2 linked regions of the Mesorhizobium japonicum MAFF 303099 genome follow. The main gene of each other region encodes a partner of the protein of the gene in region 2 in a complex. Links are inferred from orthologs where the notes say so. Each region holds a gene or a part of one and is shown on either strand. Other genes may lie near its edges. The genes, in order: MAFF_RS33590 and tldD.

Region 1 (7,291 bases), 600 kb from region 2 along the record:
ATCTGGACGCCGGTCGCTGGCTCTTGAACCACCGGCCGAGTGGTGCCGGTCTCAATGCGCGAAAACCTGCTCCAGCGAGCGAAAACCCTTGAATTCCAGGGCGTTGCCGGAGGGATCGCGGATGAACAGCGTCGCCTGTTCGCCGGGCTCGCCCTTGAAGCGAACCATTGGCCGTTCCAGCCAGTCTATGTCGTCGCGCGCTTCCAGCCGGGTCGCCAGGCGCTGCCAGTCATCCATCAGCAGCACGGCGCCGAAATGCGGGATCGGCACCAGAATGCCGTCGACCTTGCCGTCGCTGGCGGCTTGCGCGGCCTGCGGCCGCAAATGCGCCGACATCTGGTGGCCGTAAAGATCGAAGTCCACCCAGGTCGTCGACGAGCGGCCGATCGCGCAGCCCAGCACTTCGCCATAGAAAGTTCGGGTTTCATCGAGATCACGGACCGGAAAGGCGAGATGGAAAGGCGTCATGAAGGATGCTCCGTGCGGGCTGCGGGCCGATTTTGCGTCACTGGGTTCGCGATGGGAACCATGCAGCGACGCATTTTGATTGAAGCCTGTGCCATTGCACAAGCCGGATCGGAACAATAGATGGGTGGGCGCGGCCGCAAGCTGGCCGCGACAAGCAGGATCACAGGCATGGCCGACACATCAGACGCTAAAAAACTGACCGACCGCGTTGCCGCGCTGGTCGAGGCCGCCAAGAAGGCCGGCGCCGATGCTGCCGACGCGGTTGCCGTGCGCGGCCGCTCCACCGGCGTGTCGGTGCGGCTTGGCAAGGTCGAGGCCACCGAATCGTCGGAGGCCGAGGATGTTTCGCTGCGCGTCTTCGTCGGCCGGAAAGTGGCGAGCGTCTCGGCCACGGCCGCGTCCGACCCGCGCTCACTCGCCGAGCGCGCCGTCGCCATGGCGAAAGTCTCGCCCGAGGATCCCTATCAGGGTCTGGCCGATCCGGCGCTGCTGGCCAAACAGACGCGCGATCTCGACCTGTTCGACGCCACCGAAGTGTCGGCCGACCAGCTGAAGGAAGCAGCCCTTGCGGCCGAAGCAGCAGCGCTTGCCGTCAAGGGCGTGACCAATTCGGCCGGCAGTGGCGCTAGTGCCGGGCTGGGCGGTATCGTGCTGGCCACCTCGCACGGCTTCATCGGCCACTATGTCGGCTCGCGCTTCTCGCGTTCGGCCAGCGTCATCGCCGGCGAGGGCACCGGCATGGAACGCGACTATGAATTCTCCTCGCGCCAGCACTTTGCCGATCTCGATGCGCCGGAGGATATCGGCCGCAAGGCCGGCGAACGCGCCGTGCGCCGCATCGGCGCGCGCAAGGCGGCGACCGGGCCGGTCGACGTGGTGTTCGACCCGCGGGTGGCGCGCGGCATCGCCGGCCATCTTGCCGGCGCCATCAACGGCGCGTCCGTCGCGCGCAAGACCTCGTTCCTGCGCGACATGATGGGCAAGCAGGTGGCCGCGTCTGCCATCACCGTCACCGACGAGCCGCTCAGGCCGCGTGGCCAGGCCTCGCGCCCGTTCGACGGCGAGGGCGTTGAGGGCGAAAAGCTTCTCATGGTCGAAAAGGGCGTGCTCAACCACTGGTTCCTGTCGACCTCGGCCGCGCGCGAACTGGGATTGATCACCAACGGCCGCGGCTCGCGCAGCGGCTCCTCCGTCTCGCCGTCCTCCACCAATCTCGCCATCGAGCCGGGCGAACGCTCGCCGGAGGATTTGATCAAGTCGCTCAAGAGCGGCTTCTATGTCACCGAAGTGTTCGGCCAGGGCGTCGACATGGTGACCGGCGAATACAGCCGCGGCGCTTCCGGTTTCTGGATCGAGAACGGCGAGTTGGCCTATCCGGTCGCTGAAGTCACGATTGCCTCGAACCTGAAGACGATGTTCCTCAACATGGTGCCGGCTGATGACCTCGACCGCAATTTCGGCACCGCCGCGCCGACGCTCCTGATCGAAGGCATGACCCTTGCCGGAGCCTGAACTGACCGCTGCCCTTTCCGGCACCATTGGGGATCTGCCGCTGCTGCGCGACGCCGCCCGCGAGGCGGGTGTCATCGCCATGCGCTACTTCGGCAACAGCCCGCAGGTCTGGATGAAGGGCGGCACCTCCCCGGTTAGCGAAGCCGACCATGCGGCGGACGCCTATCTGCGCCGCACGTTGCTGGCGGCGCGGCCGGACTATGGCTGGCTGTCGGAAGAGACGGTCGACGATCCGGTGCGGCTTTCGGCGCGCCGCACCTTCGTCGTCGATCCGATCGACGGCACGCGCGGCTTCCTCGAGGGACAGCGCACCTGGTGCGTCAGCGTTGCCGTGGTCGAAGAGGGCCGCACGCTTGCCGGCGTGCTCGAATGCCCGGCAATGGACGAGACCTACTGGGCGCTGCCCGGCCAGGGCGCTTTCCGCAACGGCAAGCGCATTGGCGTGCGCACGCTTGGCGACAAGGCCGAGATTTCAGGGTTGAAGCAACTGATCGACCTGGTGCCGGCCGGCTGGCAGAAGCGGCTGGTACGGGCGCCTTACAGTCCCTCGCTTGCCTACCGCCTGGCAATGATCGCCAACGGCACGCTCGACGCCACCTTCGTCAAGCCGAATGCGCATGACTGGGACATCGCCGCCGCAGATCTCATCCTGCGCGAGGCCGGCGGCCAGTTGCTCGACCCGCATGGCCGCGCGCCGCTGTATGCCGGCGAGGTGACCCGCCACGGCGCGCTCGCAGCCGGCAGCGGTGAATTGTTGGAGGTGCTCGTCGATGTCATCGCCGGGCTGGATGCGTGAAAGCACATTCGCAGGTTCCAAAGTCGGCGGCTTTGGTCTAGACCTGTCACAAACTCACGATATGTGAAGGACCGACATGACCGCGGAAGACGGGAAGAAACAGCTTTTGCATCTGGTGTTCGGCGGCGAACTGAAGAAGCTTGGGGGCACCGAGTTCCGCGATCTCGACGGGCTCGACATTGTCGGTATCTATCCCGATTATCAATCCGCGCACACGGCGTGGAAGGCCAAGGCGCAAGCCAGCGTGGACAATGCCCATATGCGTTATTTCGTCGTTCATCTGCACCGTCTGCTGGACCCCGACAACAAGGCTGCCGGTTGACTTCGATGGAGCATGACCTGGCGAAAGGGCCAGCCAGCGACGCCGCGCCGACTGACAGGGGCGGCCGTCGCGCGACCAAGACGTTCTGGCGCAAGGTGCGCGAACCGCTCGCACAGTCGCGATTCGTCAAGAACGCCATTGCCAGCCTGCTCGCGCAGTTCGTGCGCCTGGTTCGTCTGACCAGCCCCCTGGTCGCCGGATCGGCGCGCTTTTCGGGCGGCGCCTATGCCGAATTCGAACCCGGCATCATCGCCCTGTGGCACGGCCAGCATCTTTTGACGCCCGCCTATTACCCCAAGCGCAAGCCGCTGGTCGCCATGGTGTCGCGCAGCGCCGATGCCGAGCTCAATGCGCTGATGCTGGAGAAATTCGGCATCGAGGCGGTGCGCGGTTCCGGTGGGCGCGACAATGCCCGGCATCTCGACAAAGGTGGGGCCAAGGCACTGATTGCCCTCAAAAAGTCGCTCACCGCCGGCAAGAACGTCGCCATGATCGCAGACATTCCGCATGGCACGCCGCGCGACGCAGGGCTCGGCATCGTTCTCCTGGCGCGCCTCTCGGGCCGGCCGCTGCTGCCTGTTGCCATCGCCACCAGCCGCCGCAAGGTGCTGGAAAAGAGCTGGGACAAGACGACCATCAACCTGCCGTTCGGCCGTTCCGCCGTGACCATCGGCGCGCCGATCTTTGTCGCGGCCGACGCCGATGACGCCGAAATGGAGCGCAAGCGCCAGGAAATCACCACCGCTCTCAATGCCGCGACGGCCGAGGCCTACCGTCTCGTGGATGGCCGGCGATGAGCGGTCGCTGGGCGCGCGCCATGCTGACGGCATACCGTTTCGCCGGTGCCGCGGCCTATCCGCTGGTTGGGCCTTATGTCGCCTGGCGCACTTCGCGCGGCAAGGAAGACCGCCACCGTCGCCGCGAGCGCTACGGCGTCGCCGGTCGCCCGCGCCCCGAAGGGCCTGTGATCTGGATCCATGCCGCCAGTGTTGGCGAGACCATAGCCGTCGTGCCGCTGGTCGAGAGCATTCTCGATTATGGCGTCAACATCGTGCTGACCACCGGTACGGTGACATCGGCCCAGGTCGCCGACGAGCGGCTCGGCGACCGCATCATCCACCAATATGTGCCACTCGACCTGAAACCGGCGGTCAGCCGGTTCCTCGATCACTGGCAGCCGGACCTGGCGATCATCGCCGAATCCGAAATCTGGCCGATGACCATCCTCGAGCTTGGCGCGCGCCACGTGCCGCAGGTGCTGGTCAATGGCAGGCTGTCCGACCGCTCTTTCACCTCATGGAAGAAGCGCGCCAACATCGCCGAGGCGCTGTTCGAGAACCTCGCCCATGTCGTTGCCCAGTCCGATGTCGACGGCGAGCGTTTTCGCACGCTGGGCGCCCGGCCGGTCACCGTCTCGGGCAACCTCAAGGTCGACACCAATCCGCCGCCGGTCGACGAACGGGTATTGGCTAGTTTGCAGCGGCAGATCGGCGGCCGCCCGACCTGGGCGGCGATCTCGACTCATGACGGCGAGGAAGTGGTCGCGGCTGAGGTCCACGCGACGCTGCACAAGCGTCACCACGGCCTGCTGACGATCGTCGTGCCGCGCCATCCCGATCGCGCCGAGGCTCTTGCCGCGCAGATTTCCGGCATGGGCCTGAAGGTCGCGCGGCGCAGCAAGGGCGACCGTATCGGGCCTGACACCGATATCCTGCTCGGCGATACGATCGGCGAGATGGGGCTCTATCTCCGGTTGACCGAGATCGCCTTCGTCGGCCGCTCGCTGACGTCCGAGGGCGGCCAGAATCCGCTCGAACCGGCCATGCTCGACACGGCGGTTCTGGCCGGCCGCAATGTGCAGAATTTCCGCGAGGCCTATCAGCGCCTGATCGACAGCGGCGGCGCCAAGCTGGTGCGTGATCGCGACATGCTGGCTGGTGCGGTCAACTTCCTTTTGACCAACGAAGTGGCGCGCCACGAGATGATGGCGGCGGGGGTGGCGACCGTCGACGAGATGCGCGGCGCGCTGGCGCGCACGCTGAAATCGCTCGAACCCTATATCCAGCCGCTGGTCGTCAAGTCGCGCCTGAAGGGCGCCAACGGGCGCTAGCGTGGCCTCCGAAGCACCACCATTCTGGTGGGAAGAGCCGGACTGGAAAGTCCTGGCACTGTCGCCGCTGTCGGCCGTCTATGCGCTCGTCGCCGGGCGCGTCATGCGGCGGGCCAGGCGCGAGAAGATCGAGGCGCCGGTCCTGTGCGTCGGCAATTTCACCGTCGGCGGCACCGGCAAGACGCCGGTCGCCATCGCGCTTGCGCAACAGGCCAAGCGCATGCAGCTGAAGCCCGGTTTCCTGTCGCGCGGCCATGGCGGCTCCTTCGCCGAGCCGCATGTCGTCGATGCCCATCACGATGCCGCCAAGCATGTCGGCGACGAGCCGCTGCTTCTGGCCGAACACGCGCCGGTCGCGGTGACGCCGAACCGCGCCGCCGGTGCCAGGCTGCTCATGGCAAAGCATGGCTGCGATTTCCTGATCATGGATGATGGCTTTCAGAGCGCGCGCATCCATATCGATTACGCGCTGATCGTGGTCGACGCCCGCTACGGCATCGGCAATGGCCGCGTCATTCCGGGCGGCCCGCTCAGGGCCAAGATCGTTGACCAGCTGGTCTTCACCAGCGGGCTGTTGAAGATGGGCGAGGGCACCGCCGCCGATGCCGTGGTGCGCCAGGCGGCACGCGCCGGCCGGCCGATCTTCGAGGCCCGTGCCGAGCCCATCAGCAAGGCGGGGCTTGCCGGCAAGCGGTTCCTCGCCTTCGCCGGCATCGGCCATCCCGACAAATTCTTCGATACGGTGCGTGAGGCCGGCGGCGAGGTGGTTCTCTCCAAGCCCTTTCCGGATCATCATTTCTACGCCGAAGACGAACTCGCCGAGCTGGCGGCGGTGGCGCGCGCCGAAGGGCTGGGGCTCATCACCACGGCCAAGGACGCCGCCCGGTTGCGCCACGGCGCCTCGCAGGACTTTCTGAACAGACTCGAGGTGCTGGAAATCGACACGGTTTTCGAGCTCGACCATGCGCCCGAACGCATCATCGAGGAAACGCTCGATGCCTGGCGGCAGCGCAAGCTGAGAAGCTAGCTACGCTTGCGCAATTCCGGATGCACCTCGATTTCGCGGCGCAGCGAAGCGGTGGCGTTCACGTAAGGCTCCTGCCTGGCGACGCTCCAATATTTCAGCTCGTCCAGGGGGATGTTTTCCCCGGTCACCGCGCAGCGCACGAACGAGCCTGGGCTGGTGACCTGGAAATCGCCATCGAGATAGCGGATGCGGGCTTCCTTGCCGCCCGGGCCTTCGAAACGGTTCATCATGCGGTGGTGCCAAGTGTCATACAGATTTCATCGCCACAAATCTGCGGCCGGGTCAAGCTTGCGACAAGCCTCGGACAATGCTGAGGCGCTACGACACGCAGAAAAGCGCTTTTATCGGGGGCATGATGGATATTTCTTCCGCCCGCCTGGCTTCCTTGCTCAAGGAGGCGATGACGCCGCAACCTGTGCCGTCGGCGAAGGCCGATCCGGTCAGGACGGCGCTGGTCAGGGAACTGGTCCAGCCCGCCGCGCCCTCTTTGTTCGCCCAACGCACGGCGCCCGCTTTGTTGTCTATGCCTGCCGCGCCGTTGGCCGTCAAATCGCAGCAGATTGCTTCTTCCGGCATCGTCGAGGCCTATCAGGCCCAACTCGACACGCGCGACGAGGCGGTGCTGGCAACGGTCGCGGCAAGGAAAGCAGCGCCCGAAGCCGACGCACAGCGCGGCGCCGTGCCGCCTTCGGCAACGGCCAATGACAACGCGCCCGCCAGGGCCGCGGGTGTGTCGTTGCTGTCGTTTGTCCCGCCGCAGGCGCCGCTGCAGCAAAACGCCGCCACGCTGGGTGCGCCGGCAGGGCGGCGAATAGCGGCCAATCAATCCCACACCGCGGCGCCCAACTCGGAGGGCCTGCTGGTGAAGATCGGCTTTGTTTCGATCATGACCGGTTTGTTGGCAACAATGATGTTCGGCTTCGTCCTGCTTTTGCTCCGCTGAACGTCGAATCGGCCGGCAGACCTATCGCTCGGCTTCGATGAATGCCTCGATCTTGTCCGGCGCCAATCCGGCCTGCTGCGCGATGCGGCGGACAAGGTCGGCGGCGGCGGTGC
Region 2 (7,303 bases):
CGCTCCGTTCCCTAAATCTTGCTAACCCGCGGCATCAATTGCCGGCGGCCGCTACCTTGTTCTGGCCATCGACCTCGGCCATCAGCGTCTTGTTGGCGCCGGGCAGATCGGTCTTGGCCGCAGCCAGCCAGGTCTTGAACTGCGCGTCGGAGACGACACGGATGGCGATCGGCATGAAGGCGTGGTCCTTGCCGCAAAGCTGCGAGCACTGACCATAATAGAGGCCTTCCTTCTCCGCCTTGAACCAGGTCTCGTTGGTGCGCCCCGGAATGGCGTCGATCTTGATGCCGAAGGACGGCATGGCGAAGGAGTGGATCACGTCGGTCGCGGTGACGAGCACGCGCGTCATCGTGTTGACCGGCACCACCAGCTCGTTGTCGACGGCGAGCAGGCGCGGATAGACCTTGCGGTCTTCCTTGCCGGCCTTGGCGCGATCGCCATCCTGAAGGATGGCCGAATTGAAGGAGAGCGTGTTGTCGGTCTGGTATTCGTAGTCCCAGTTCCATTGGTTGCCGGTCGCCTTGACGGTCAGCTTGGCTTCTTCCGGCGGAGTGTACTGCGCAGTCAGGAGCTGGAACGAGGGGATGGCGAGGCAGAGCAGGATCACGACCGGGCCGACGGTCCAGATCACCTCGATCAGCGTGTTGTGGCTGGTCTTGGAGGGAACCGGGTTTGCGCTCGCGCGGAACCTGACGATGCAGTAGGCGAGGAGAAGCAGCACCAGAATGGTGATCGGGACGATGAACCACATCGTGTAGTTCCCGAACCATTCGATCTGCCGCATCATGTCGGTCGCCGGCGCCTGGAAAGTCGTCTCCCACGCCACGGGCTGGTCTGCATGGGCGGACGTGCCCGCGAAAAGCGCGGTGGCAGCCCCAGCACTGGCTAGAAACTTGGCGTCTGCTAGGAAATTTCTCATCGCCCTCTTCGTCTCCCAGTTCCTCGCGGCCGTGCCAACGAGAATAACGAACAATGCCGGGACGGGAATCCCGACAGTCTCAAGCTGGTTCAAACCATACTCTTTTTCCCTCCGCAAGAAAGGAGCGGAGGAAACTGTGCGGCATTTTTGCGCGCAAGCTGAGATGGCTCTTCCGGGGCAGCGGCGATGGCGGCGAATCGCGTATGTTCGGCAGGCCGCCCGCCTCATGTTGGCATGGTGCGCGATGCGTCGTAATTCAGGCGAATTTGGCAGGGAAAAGCGCTGTATTGCCTGTTTCGGGACAGTTCGGCAGCGGTCTCGTCCTTTACTTGGCATTGGCGCGGCTTAAAGTGCCGTGATTCGCAATGGAGCCGTCATGAACTCTTGGCTTTCGAGACTGGGGCATACGAGACCGGGGCTTTCGAGCACCTTGGTCAAGGCCATGTTTCTTGCCGCCTTGTCCGCGGCTGGTCTGTTCGTCGCCGGTCAGGCCAATGCCGCCCAGCCGAGCGGCACGGTGCGCTCGACGCATGGCGCCTGGTCGATCATCTGCGACACGCCGGCCGGCGCCACCTCTGAACAATGCGTGATGATGCAGAATGTCGTCGCCGAGGACCGTCCGGAGATGGGACTGTCGGTGGTCGTGCTGCGCACCGCCGACAACAAGGCCGAGATCCTGCGCGTGCTGGCGCCGCTCGGCGTGCTTTTGCCGAACGGGCTCGGCCTCAATGTCGACGGCAAGGACATCGGCCGCGCCTATTTCGTGCGCTGCTTCCAGGACGGCTGTTATGCCGAGGTCATCCTCGAAAAGCCGCTGCTCGACACGTTGAAGACCGGTACGTCGGCGACGTTCATCGTCTTCCAGACGCCTGAAGAAGGCATCGGCATCCCTGTCGACCTCAAGGGTTTCGCCGACGGCTTCGCCGCCCTTCCCTGATCCGGGAGCTTGGCGCAGAACCAGGTTCTGACGCAGCTCTCCTGAATGCCGCATCTGAATGCCGCATCGGCTGGCCGTCGTCATTCGCCGACGCCGATCGTCATTGCCGATTGTGCGGGCGCGGCTTCGCGCCTACATCGGGGGAAAGCAATCTTCCCACGGACGGACGCGCCATGAACAGCCTGATCGGCCAATTCGATATTTCCGACGATCGCATCAAGCAGATCGTTGCCGACACCATCAACGGCGCCGATGACGGCGAACTGTTTCTCGAATACAGCGAGAGCGAGGCGCTGATGTTCGACAATGGCCGGCTGAAGACCGCCAATTTCAACACCGACCAGGGTTTTGGCCTGCGTGCGGTCGCGGGTGAAGCCAGCGGCTACGCCCATTCGAGCGACCTCTCCGAAGCCTCGCTGCTGCGCGCGGCCGCGGCGGTCTCGACCGTCAAGGGCGGCTATTCCGGTACGCTTGCCGCCGCGCCTGCCCGCACCAACCGCCATCTCTACGGCGACGAGAACCCGATCCCCTCGCCCTCCTTCGAGGCCAAGGCGAAGTTGCTGCAGGAAATCGACGCCTGGCTGCGTGCCGAGGATCCGCGCGTGCGCCAGGTGACGGCCTCGCTCGCCGCGTCCTGGCAGCATGTCGAGATCGTGCGCGCCGACGGCCAGGTGGTACGCGATATCAGGCCGCTGGTCCGCATCAACGTCTCGGTCGTGGTCGGCGACGGCGACCGCCAGGAAAGCGGCTCCTACGGCATGGGCGGACGCAAGGCGTTCGGCGACTTCCTGATCGAGGACAGCTGGAAGCATGCCGCCAGGGAAGCGCTGCGGCAAGCGCTGGTCAATCTCGAGGCCATCCCAGCTCCGGCCGGCACATTCGACATCGTGCTGTCCAGCGGCTGGCCGGGCGTGATGCTGCACGAAGCCGTCGGGCACGGGCTGGAAGGCGATTTCAACCGCAAGAAGACCTCGGCCTTCGCCGGCCTGCTGGGCCAGCAGGTCGCCGCCAAGGGCGTCACCGTCGTCGACGACGGCACCATTCCGGAGCGGCGCGGCTCGCTCACCGTCGACGATGAAGGCACGCCATCGGCCCGCAACGTGCTGATAGAGGACGGCAAGTTGGTCGGCTACATGCAGGACCGGCAGAACGCCCGGCTGATGGGCATGAAGGCCACCGGCAACGGAAGGCGCGAAGGCTATGCGCATCAGCCGATGCCGCGCATGACCAACACCTACATGACGTCGGGCGACATGGAGCCGGACGAGATCATCGCCTCGGTCAAGAACGGCATCTACGCCGTCTCCTTCGGCGGCGGCCAGGTCGACATCACGTCGGGCAAATTCGTATTCGGCTGCACCGAGGCCTACATGATCGAGAACGGCAAGGTGACGCAGCCGATCAAGGGCGCGATGCTGATCGGCAACGGGCCTGACGCCATGCACCGCGTCTCGATGGTCGGCAACGACATGAAACTCGACAATGGCATCGGCATGTGCGGCAAGGCCGGACAGGGCGTGCCGGTCGGCGTCGGCCAGCCGCATCTGAGGATGAACCAAATGACGGTGGGCGGCACCAGGGTTTGATGGGAATGCATCGAGATAAACTCTGATGGCCGACTCCGAAAAGCTCACCACCACCGTCTCAACCAAGGGGCAAGTGATCCTGCCGAGCGCCATCCGCAAACGCAGGGAATGGGGCGCCGGTACCCGCCTGGTGGTCGAAGACACGCCTGAAGGCGTTCTCTTGAAGCCGGCACCTACCTTCGCCGCAACCCGGCCTCAGGACGTCTTTGGTTCCCTGCCCCACAGCGGCAGGCCGAAGACGCTTGAGGAGATGGATGCGGGCGTTCTCGCCGAGACACGGCGGCGGCAAGCCCGCGATTGATGCCAATGTCGTCTTTCGGTCCCTGGCAAGCGACGGGGGCTTGGGACGTGCAAGAAGTGTGCGATGACGGCCTAGCGCACTGCCTTGTGCCGGCGCGACGGCGCGTTCGCAGGCCGCGAACACGAACATGTTAACGCCTTCTTAAATGTTTAATTGATGCCGCGCCGTCGCCACATTACCTTTGACCGGTGCTCTCGTGCGGTGGTGTTGCCAGTGCTGCGTTCCCTCGGCGTCCTGACTTCCTCTTTCCTGCTGGGTTGTGTTTCGCTGATCGGCGCAACCTCGCTGGATGTCAGCCCGGCGTCAGCGCAATCCACCCTGCCCAAGCAGTCGACATTGTTCGGGAAGACGCAGCCATCCACGGCTGGGTCACTCAGCGTCGCGGTTGGCGGCCCCACCAGCGTCCCCTACGGCTGGGTGGATTTCTGCCATCGCCGGCCAAAAGAGTGCAGGGTCCCTGCGCTGCCGGCCACGAATGTCAAGCTGACGGCGCAGAACTTGCGCACTCTGAAGCGGATAAATCAGAAGGCGAACAGTTCCATCAAGCCCGTCAGCAATTTCGACCACTGGGGCACGATGGCCGACCATTGGGATTACCCGGTTGACGGCAAGGGCGACTGCAAGATCTACGCACTCTACAAGCGCAAGCTTCTTCAGGAGGCTGGATTTCCCCGGCAGGCGCTGCTGATGACAGTGGTGCACGACCTCGACAATGAAGGCCACACCATCCTGACGGTGAAAACCGACAAGGGCGATCTGGTCCTCGACAATCTGGTCGACGAAATCAGGCCGTGGAACGCGACCGGCTACTACTTCGTGAAACGCCAGTCGCAGCAGAACCCGAATATCTGGGTGTCGATCAACCGGCGGGGCGGTACGCCGCAAACCCTCACGAACGTTGCCAAGCTCGTAGACTGAGCAACCTTTCACCGCAGCGGTCCAGGCGCCAGACCCAGCTCAAGACGAAAACCCGATTCATATTTTGGGGAACTGCCGCCAGCCTCCTCGCCAGGGCAGGCGGGCGACAGCCGAAATCAGCTGTTGATCAGGTGGCTTTGCCACCGTTCTTCTTGCAGTCGGCCCGGAACTTCTCGCGCGCCTTGCCGTGGAGCTTCTTGGCGTCCGCAAGTGCGGAACATTGCTTGGAAATCGCGGTCTTCTGCGGCGTCATGGCAGACGCCGCTGGCTTCTTCGCCGGGGCGGCCGTTGTGGCGGCGGCCGGGGCAGTCGTGGTCGTCGCTGCGGCGACTCCCGTCGCAATGAACCCGGCCAGGGCGATGGACGTCAGAAGGCTTGCAATTGTGCTCACTCCGTTGAAGCCCCCCGGCGCTGACTGGGTATCAGCGAGCCGAGGCACTGCGCAATCTTGGCCGTGGCCAACCACGCAGTTGTGATCTGATCGCGGATAGCCGCCGCGGCTCAGCCATGTTTGTCGCCGGCCGACACGGCCGGGTCACCTCACACAAGGCGACTCGCGACGGGTTTCAAGCCTTTGTCTCATGCGTGTCCCGACCCAAGCCGGACCACCTCTGGGCGACATGCGCTATTTCTTGCAAGCAGGCTCATTGGTGTGCCCGCAAGACGGCTTCTTGACGGCCGGCGGCTGCGGCGGCCTTGGCTGTGCCTGCCGCTGCACCGGCTGGTTCGGCTGGGCGTGGAACTCCGGCCTCCGCGGCTTGGGCTGACCCTGCACCCTCAGCTGCGGGTTGCCGTTGTTGACCTTGAATTTCTGCTGGACATTGCCACCACCGTTTCCGCTGGCAGGCAATCTGTGGAATTTCGGCCCGTTGCCATTGCCCTGGGCCTCATTGCCTCGCCCATTGGCCTGGGCGTTCGCCTGGCCGCCGCCCTGATTGTGAAGCTTCTTGAACTTGCCGTTGGGCGGGTTCTGGCCTGAATTCTGGCCATTCAGCGCCGATGGGTTGTTCACCCCATTCGCCGCGGGCGTGCCATTGGCGCCCGGGATCTTGCGCAACTTGGCATCTTTGCCGGTCTTGCCGGTGCCATTCCAGCCTTGCCCATTGCCCTGGCCATTGGCCCCGCCTTGCCCATTCACCACCGGGTTGCCGGTCACGGCGTTTCCACCTGCCGTGGCCTGATTGTTCAGGAGCTTCCTGGACTTGTTCTTCGGCAGGTTCGGGTTGTTGGGCAGGTTCTGTCCATTGAGCACCGGCTTGCCATTGACCAGCGGCAGCGTGTTACCGTCGGCGCCAGGCAAGGCATGACCCGTCAGCTCGTTGGCAGGCAATGTCTTCGACGGGGGCGTGACACCGCCCGGCTGCTGGCCACCCTGCCCCGGCTTCAGCGGGAGGCCACCCGGATTCTGCTTGGACAGCACGGCTTCCTTTTTCTGCAGGAAGGCCGGCAACGCCACCTTTGTTGCCAGCGCGGCCGCACCCAGGCCCACCGCGCCAGCAGTGAGTTTCTGGCCGGTGGTGAGGCCACCGCCCCGGTTGTTGTTCTCATTGATCGTCGTGTTGTTGACGATCGTGGTGTTGTGGATGTTGTTGAAGATGACGTCGTTCGGCGGCGGGGAGATATCACGCGGCGGATTCACCCAGGCAGGCACCGGCACGAAAACAGGCGTCGGCAGCAGGAAGATTCCGGCCGGCGGCGGCGGTGGCGCCAGTTCGATGAAGTCGCGCGGCCGCGGCGGCAGGAAGATGACCGCCACGGGCGGCGGTGGCGCGAAGTCGAACTCCGGGTCGTCGAAATAGAGCACGGGCCGGTCGACATAGACGATCTCATCGGGCGATGGCGGCGGCACGTCGTAGGCGTAGACGGCAAAACCCTGCGGCGGTTCAAGCGCGGCATCGAAATGCTCGAGCCTGCGGCGAGCATCCCAGGCGTGCGGGCCATGCGGATAGCGATCGAGATAGGACCAGTAGGCTTCGGGCGTGTCCCTCAGCCAGGTCTGGCGCCAGGTGATCGCCTCGCGCCGCGCCGCCAGGATCGCGCGCGCGCGCCTGGCCATGGGGTCGTGGGGATAGGCGACCAGAAAGTCCTCGTAGCCGCGCATCGTGTCGCGATCGAGAGCCGCGATATAGGCATCATGCGCATCGAAGTCGCGGATATCCCTGGTCCGGATGGTGCCGACCTCGGCTGACGACACCTGCGGCGGCGGGGCGTCCGGCCCGCGGTCGAAGAAGAGGAAAGGCAGCGTGATCTTGGAGGCGTTCCAGGGCAATTCCGCGCCCTGCGTCACCTCGTTGACGCGCAGGCGCGTGCGGTCGAAGACGTCGCCCAGTTGCAGGCCGCCTTCCCTGATCATCTCGGCAAGCGCCTGCGCATAGGCGCCGTACGGGCCCTTGCCTTCCGGCGCGACAGTGCCTGGGGCAGTGTTGAAGGCGATCAGCATGTTCGGATCGGGATCGACCAGCGCAAGGCCGCCGGCCAGCGGCTGGTTCGACTTCGCGAAGGAGTTTGGCCGCGCCGCGTCGAGCACGACGATATTGACCTTGGTCGGCAGCGCTGCAAGCGGCTTGGTGAGGTCGGAGATCCGCACCGCGGCCATCGGCACGTCAGCGGCGTTGGCGATCTGAGCATCGACGGGTGCGAAA

Evidence for each region.
Region 1: the proteins of tldD (region 2) and MAFF_RS33590 are in contact, whole or in part, in a solved structure (PDB 5NJ9), measured with the Escherichia coli proteins. The link is inferred for Mesorhizobium japonicum MAFF 303099 from one-to-one orthologs.

Annotation. Positions count from the first base shown.
Region 1 is NC_002678.2:6,782,169-6,789,459, forward strand. The notes cover bases 1-2,808. They hold MAFF_RS33590 (TldD/PmbA family protein), read left to right. Parts: upstream 1-636; coding sequence 637-1,980; downstream 1,981-2,808. Other genes in these bases: epmA (EF-P lysine aminoacylase EpmA), read left to right, coding at 1-27; MAFF_RS33585 (VOC family protein), read right to left, coding at 52-468; MAFF_RS33595 (3'(2'),5'-bisphosphate nucleotidase CysQ), read left to right, coding at 1,967-2,776. In the rest of the region: MAFF_RS33600 (DUF4170 domain-containing protein), read left to right, coding at 2,853-3,098; MAFF_RS33605 (lysophospholipid acyltransferase family protein), read left to right, coding at 3,104-3,895; waaA (lipid IV(A) 3-deoxy-D-manno-octulosonic acid transferase), read left to right, coding at 3,892-5,208; lpxK (tetraacyldisaccharide 4'-kinase), read left to right, coding at 5,210-6,235; MAFF_RS33620 (DUF2093 domain-containing protein), read right to left, coding at 6,232-6,465; MAFF_RS33625 (hypothetical protein), read left to right, coding at 6,621-7,178; MAFF_RS33630 (LysR substrate-binding domain-containing protein), read right to left, coding at 7,200-7,291.
Region 2 is NC_002678.2:6,179,026-6,186,328, reverse strand. Bases 1,416-4,235 are described here. They hold tldD (metalloprotease TldD), read left to right. Parts: upstream 1,416-2,029; coding sequence 2,030-3,442; downstream 3,443-4,235. Other genes in these bases: MAFF_RS30505 (transglutaminase-like cysteine peptidase), read left to right, coding at 3,957-4,235; MAFF_RS30510 (AbrB/MazE/SpoVT family DNA-binding domain-containing protein), read left to right, coding at 3,468-3,743; MAFF_RS30520 (invasion associated locus B family protein), read left to right, coding at 1,416-1,856. Outside these bases: coxB (cytochrome c oxidase subunit II), read right to left, coding at 35-919; more of MAFF_RS30520, read left to right, coding at 1,296-1,415; more of MAFF_RS30505, read left to right, coding at 4,236-4,661; MAFF_RS41530 (hypothetical protein), read right to left, coding at 4,789-4,914; MAFF_RS30495 (caspase family protein), read right to left, coding at 5,287-7,303. UniProt on the Escherichia coli protein: Metalloprotease involved in CcdA degradation. Suppresses the inhibitory activity of the carbon storage regulator (CsrA).